DNA from 2 places in the Vibrio coralliirubri genome. Region 2 is predicted to be linked to the other one. Evidence: riboswitches for the same ligand, from Rfam matches in the RefSeq annotation. Region 2 holds a riboswitch; the other holds the start of a gene.
The links. Region 2 has a riboswitch for cyclic di-GMP ahead of gbpA (N-acetylglucosamine-binding protein GbpA). Riboswitches for the same ligand answer to the same signal wherever they lie in the genome.
Positions count from the first base shown of each region.

Region 1: another riboswitch for cyclic di-GMP. It lies ahead of OCV20_RS05950 (TfoX/Sxy family DNA transformation protein); the one in region 2 lies ahead of gbpA (N-acetylglucosamine-binding protein GbpA).

Region 1 covers NZ_AP025470.1:1,262,178-1,265,599, reverse strand. The annotation lists gene purR (HTH-type transcriptional repressor PurR) at 111-1,115, shown strand; cyclic di-GMP riboswitch class I at 1,286-1,371, shown strand; gene OCV20_RS05950 (TfoX/Sxy family DNA transformation protein) at 1,499-2,089, shown strand; gene OCV20_RS05945 (TVP38/TMEM64 family protein) at 2,224-2,904, shown strand; gene OCV20_RS05940 (putative signal transducing protein) at 2,969-3,286, shown strand; gene OCV20_RS05935 (alpha/beta fold hydrolase) at 3,418-3,422, opposite strand, start outside.
Region 2 covers NZ_AP025471.1:1,200,153-1,203,574, reverse strand. The annotation lists gene cyoE (heme o synthase) at 1-196, shown strand, start outside; gene gbpA (N-acetylglucosamine-binding protein GbpA) at 307-1,821, opposite strand; cyclic di-GMP riboswitch class I at 1,845-1,934, opposite strand; gene OCV20_RS21995 (hypothetical protein) at 2,257-2,610, shown strand; gene OCV20_RS21990 (DUF3313 domain-containing protein) at 2,710-3,381, shown strand; gene OCV20_RS21985 (DUF3820 family protein) at 3,394-3,422, shown strand, end outside.

The DNA.
Region 1 (3,422 bases), on a different replicon from region 2:
TTTAGCACTTTAGTACCCAAAGAGCCCTACAAATTTAAGCTCTTAGTTAGGTAGCTTAACGGCTACTTTATTCCGTACTTTGGGAAAGTAGCTTCTAATAGGATAAAACCATGGCCACTATAAAAGATGTCGCTCGCTTAGCCGGCGTATCAACAACAACCGTTTCTCACGTAATCAATAAAACTCGCTTTGTTGCAGAAGCAACTCAAGAAAAAGTAAACAAAGCCGTAGATGAACTGAACTATGCACCAAGTGCTGTTGCTCGTAGCTTGAAATGTAATACAACACGCACTATCGGCATGCTAGTGACTCAATCAACTAACCTATTCTTCTCTGAAGTTATCGATGGTGTTGAGAGCTACTGCTACCGTCAAGGTTACACTTTGATCCTGTGTAATACGGGCGGTATCTATGAGAAGCAACGTGACTACATTCGAATGCTTGCAGAGAAACGTGTAGATGGCATCTTAGTTATGTGTTCTGACCTAACTGAAGAACTAAGAGAGATGTTAGACCGTCACGCTGACATCCCTAAAGTTATCATGGACTGGGGCCCTGAGAGCTCTCAGGCTGATAAGATCATCGATAACTCTGAAGAAGGTGGCTACCTAGCGACCAAATACCTTATTGAACGCGGTCACTCTAAGATTGCATGTTTAAGTGGCCACTTAGACAAAGCAGCATGTGTTGAACGTATTGCCGGTTACAAGCGTGCACTTAACGAAGCTAAGATTTCTGCCGATGAAAATATGATCATCGAAGGTAACTTCGAGTGTGATACGGCTGTTCTTGCTGCAGAACAAATCGTTGAGATGGAAGATCGTCCAACGGCGGTATTCTGCTTTAACGACACAATGGCACTCGGCTTAATGAGCCGCCTGCAAGAAAAAGGCATTCGCATTCCAGAAGATATCTCAGTGATCGGTTACGACAACATCGAACTGGCTGAATACTTCTCTCCGCCGCTAACGACCGTTCACCAACCAAAGCGTCGTGTTGGTAAGAATGCATTCGAAATTCTATTAGAGCGCATCAAAGACAAAGACCACGAAAAACGCGTCTTCGAAATGCACCCTGAAATTGTTGAACGAAGTACAGTTAAAACGTTAAATTAATTGATAATTCGAGTTTAATTTCATCAAGCGCACCTTTAGGTGCGCTTTTTTTATCAGCAACTATAATGAACCCAGATGCACAACGGAAAGATCATTAATTGAAGCAATATCACATTTTGAAATATCAACTGTGAGCTTCATTCAACAAAAACTTTATTCTATTCAATCAGTCACGCACAGGGCAAACCACTCGAAAGAGTGAGACGCAAAGCTTCCGGCCTAAACCACTCGTTGGTATGGTAGCGGGGTTACCGATGGCAAAATGCAGTAACTACTAATAATTTAGTAATTTACGGCTTATTGACAATTTAATTGCAACATTTTGCTAATCTCTCGGACCTGCTTATTTGGTGGCGTAGTTCAAATACACCGAGATAAATAACATGGATAAACCGATACTAAAGGACTCGATGAAGTTATTTGAGTCCCTAGGAAAAATAAAATCACGCTCAATGTTTGGTGGCTTCGGTCTTTTTGCTGATGACACTATGTTTGCTCTGGTTGTAAATGACCAGTTGCACATACGCGCAGACAAAGGCACAACGAAACAATTCGAACAACAAGGGTTTCAACCGTACGTCTACAAAAAACGTGGTTTCCCTGTCGTTACTAAATATTTCGCTTTACCTGAAGGCCTCTGGCAAGACCAAGAGAAAATCTTGCAGCTTGCAACCACGTCTCTAGGTTTTGCTAAAGAAGAAAAAGCTGAGCAGTCTTCTGCTAAGCCGACCCGACTCAAAGATCTGCCTAATCTTCGACTCGCTACCGAGCGTATGTTGAAAAAGGCAGGGATCGATTCTGTAGAACGTTTATATGAATCTGGCTCTGTAAACGCATTTAACGCCATCAAAGAATCGCATGCGTCTTCTGTCAGTATTGAACTACTTTGGGCGCTAGAAGGCGCGATCAATGGTACACATTGGTCTGTTATACCGCAGCAGCGTCGCGAAGAGCTTATCAATCGCGTCAATTAACATTGTCAGTACAATCTCTATACACAACTAAGCCGCATTTACTGCGGCTTTTTTTATATCTGGTGAAAGTTAATCTATGCTTTGCCTGTCTATCTATACTATCGGTATGCATTGAAAATTTAGAGGAAGTATCAATGAGTAAGAAAATGATATTGGGTATTGTGTTGGTCGTAACCATCGTGTTGTTAGGCATCAATTTCGGCCAGTACCTAACGCTTGAAAATGCTAAGGCCCAACAAGCTGTGTTAAATGACTACATTGACAGCAACTTTATTGCGGCTGCCGCTATCTATTTTGTCGCGTATGTAATGATTACGGCTTTCTCCATTCCAGGTGCCGCTGTTGTGACCCTATTAGGGGCCGCGCTATTTGGCTTCTGGAACAGCTTGCTGCTGGTATCTTTCGCAAGTGCGATCGGTGCTACTTTAGCCTTCTTAAGTAGCCGTTACCTGTTACGTGACTGGATTCAAACCAAGTTTGGTGACAAATTGGCGACGATTAACAAGGGGGTTGAAAAAGACGGCGCATTTTACCTGTTTTCTCTGCGTCTGATTCCTGTATTCCCATTTTTCCTTATCAACCTATTGATGGGTCTAACACCGATGTCAGTGAGTCGTTACTACATTACGAGTCAAATCGGGATGTTACCGGGGACGGCGGTTTTCTTGAATGCTGGTACTCAGCTCGCAGAAATTGATTCACTTTCGGGCATCGTCTCCCCTTCAGTACTATTGTCATTTGCGTTATTGGGGATATTCCCAATAGTGGCTAAATGGTTGATGGGTAAGTTTCGTTCAACGCCCGTAGCTGAATAACGTTTATAGCAGAATAGTTTATAATAGCTAAATAACACAGATAGCTGAATAAGGTTCTATTTCAATGAAAATCTTCAGTGCATCGAATCCGACAGAAGCTCATATCATCTGTGGATTATTAGAAAGCGAGAATATTGCCTGTGAAGTCCGTGGTGAGGGGTTGTTCGGATTGAAGGGGGAAATCCCATTCACTGAAGAAACTGACCCTTACGTATGGTTATATGAGCCAAAATTGGCCAGTAAAGCTCGCATGCTAGTAAATGACTACCAAAAGCAGCAAGATTCGATCATCTATGAAGAGTGGCGTTGTGGTAAGTGTCATGAAGTCAACGAAGCGCAGTTCGGTTCTTGCTGGCAGTGCGGTGCTGCCTCACCTGAATAGCAAGGTTTCAGTGACCTGATAGAACGATTCGGTCAGATACCTCCTCCAAATAAAAACGGGAAGCTAAAATTAGCTTCCCGTTTTTATTTCAATTCGATTCCATCATCATCTTTGATTTCGCATTTACAAAATCACT
Region 2 (3,422 bases):
GCTGCCAGTATTGGTTGGAATGAGCAGTTGGATATACCTGAGCGCGTCTTTGCTGCTCAACGGTGGGTTTGTTTATCATGCCTGGGTATTGAAGTATCGCGATGAGCCGAACATGGCGATGAAGACCTTTAAGTTCTCAATCTATCATCTCATGATCTTGTTTGTCGCTTTGTTGGCAGACCATTATCTACTTTGATAACCGCATTTCCGCTGTTGCTGAATAAGAAAACGGATGCTCTGGGCATCCGTTTTTGTTTGGCTAATTACACAAGCTTACGTACTTGAAAGTAAGTACCTTACTAATAATTAGTCCACTTTGTTCCAAGCATCTTGCCAGTGTGAACCTACGCCAGGTTCGTATTGAGTTGCCGTTGGTGCCCATTGAACACAGTAACCAGAGTATGGGAACTCTTTACACTGATAAACACTACCATCGCTGCTTAGTACTTTCGTGCCCGCGGTGTAAGACTCAATGCTTTCAGGGAATACGAAGTCGTAATCGCCCGCTGGTGGCGGTGTTTGCTCGTCCATCAGGTGGAAATCAAGCGTGTTCTGATCCACTAAGTTACCTTGGTCATCTTTGGTCACAACTACAAGCATGTGGTGGCCAGCTTCAGATTTAGACAGAGTCAATTGAACATCTTCAACTTGTCCGTCTTTAAGTTCAGATTTCTGAGACGCCAGTGCTTCACGATGGTGGTTGTATACCGTGAGCTCTGCTTGAACGTCGCCCGTTGCCGCTAGAGTAAGATCAAGTTGAGTCGGTTGATTCTCGTCGATAATGTACTCTGACTCTAAACCTGTTACTTCAACTTCATGCTCTGGCTCTGGAGTATCAATCTTGTAGCCGATCTCTACGCTCTTAAAGCCTGAACCTGCTTTTAAGTAAACCGGGTTTGAGCCGTATACAGGAGCGAAATCACCTTGGTCATTCAATTGACCCGCTTTGATTTGCGTCTGCTCTTGGTTGATCTTTGATGCCAATGCATAAGACCAGTTATTCGCTTTACCTTGCTCGTTGTTCTCAATCACTAGCTCTGTGCTGTATGAAGCGTTCTCACCAGATTGGTCAAAGACACGAGTGTAAACTGCATCACCGATGTTTAGGTCGCGAGTTGGGTTGATTTGACCACCTTGATCCCAATCAGGAATGATCGGACCATCGCCATCAAATTTCACATCAATAACGTTGTAGAAAGCCATTGCAGTATCACCCACATCCCAAACAGCAAGAATCACTTGGTAGCCTTCACGCTCAGGGACATTACACAAGTGGCTTACTTGCATTGGTGGCTGTTCCATATTGCCTTCGACCACACAGAATGGGGTTAGATCAAAAGAACTGCGAGCCAAAGGCTGGTTTGGATTCCAGTCTGCTTTTGTAATGTAGTATTTCCAATCGTGAGTCACGTGGTTTGCTGTGAATGTCCACTCAAAGTATTGAGAGCCAGATTGGATAGGGCGTTTAACCCAACGGTCTGCCGTTTGCTCGTCTAGCGCAGCCGCTAAAGAAGATTGCGCACTCGCGATTTTTCCATCTGCAGGGCCAACCTCTGGGAAGCCTTCAGGACCTTCGACACTTTGCGGTTCGTATTGAATACCACCACAGTTAGTGTTCTTCTCTTGTGTATCACTCGCAGGGAACTTACACAGCGCTACACGGCTTTCAGCGACGCCATTATTGTATGCCGAGACATAACCGTGACCGAAGCTTGCACCACTAACGCTTAGTAGCGACAGAGCGATGAGTGATTTTTTGGGAGTTGTTTCATTATTTGTCCTTACTGTATTTGGCCGACAAAAAAGAGAACACTCCGGCACGCATTTGCACTTAAATCCTATTAAGTGGCAGCTCCGCTATCATAGATAGAATAATTGTCGACAGATCGGTGGCTTTGCGTCCTATTCTTTCAAATAGTTTGCCAGAAGTGCGTTTAAGCAAGCGAAATGTAGTCAACGCGTTTTATAAATGCGAATGAATAGATTGAAATGTGGAATGCTAATCTCGAACTTTTAATTCTTGTCACAAATTAACTTGCTAAATGTATTCTTTGCTCACCTATAAGTGATTGAAATAAATTAAGAAAGTATTTGCTCTAATTGTTTTTGTGAATGGTTTTGTCTTTTGATTTTTGCTTTGGATAACAATTGAGCGCATATCAAAACCAAACCTTTGGTTTCCACTAACCGAACCCTGACACGCCATGTATGAAAAACCGGACAATTGATTGGTATGAATTATATAAAGGAGTCGGTATGGAATTCACAGAACTAGACAGAGACGCGTTGTATCAAACGTGGATGTCACAAAAATCGAGAATGCGAATTACGCAGATGGAGTTTTCAAAAAAGTTAGGCATGAACCAGCTTGATTTCTCAAGAGTGCTAAGAGGGGAGACGCCATTAACCATGTCTTTCATTAGTCACTTTTGTCGTTTACTTCATTTGGAACCAAGGAATGTATTCCCTTCGCTAAAAGAGGGTAATGAATCGGGGCCTAAAGTGGTCTACCTGAAAAGTAGAATGAGTGTTGATGGTGAGATCCAAAATGCTTATATTGAAGGAAATCAGGTAATTGTAGAGTACGCACACACTGTTCAACATGATTAATTTTAGAGTTAGCTCTGAATTTTACCCCCTTTTTCTACAACCTTTTCACATAGGGTATGGCATACTTAGTTAGATTCCTTAATTTTAGCTAAGTGCGTTATGAACTCTTTAAAAGTCCTTTTGCTTGTTGCAACCAGCATTTTCTTGTTTGGTTGTGCAGGCGGCCCAATTAGAACCGCTACTAAATTTACCAGCTACGAAGATTTTCAGGCTGGGCCTGACGGAGGCGTCGACTTGGTTTGGGCAAGGGTTGGGCTACGTGACGCACAGCGTTTGAAATCCAAGTTAGATGATTACGACTCTGTAGTGATCGACCAAATTTTTGTTTTAACAGAAGAAGGTTCGTTGGATCAGGAAGAGATTCAGGAACTCACTGAGCACATGGTTGAACGCTTGGAAGAGAAAATATCGCCTCATAAAACGATTGTCGATGAACCGACAGGAAAAACGCTCCGCTTGAGTATCGCTCTGAGTAACGTTGAAACGCCTAATCCGATCTTAGCTGTAACGAGCAGCGTTCTGCCGTTTGGCCTTGCGATGTCAACCATTTCTAAGGTGACAACTGGTGAGCACACCAATGTTGGGAGTGCGAGTGTAGAGTTATTGGTCAGTGATGCTCAAGAGGGCACACCACTGTTTGCAGCCATCGATCGTGAAGCGGGTAATAAAGACTTTTCAACCATGATTGATTCGCTGGATGATGCCAAAGACGCGATCAACTATTGGGTTGAACGTTTAGGTGATACTCTACACAACATAGATGACGCATAGAAAGAGCGAATAATGCTAGAGAAAGAGAACCTGATTAAGTT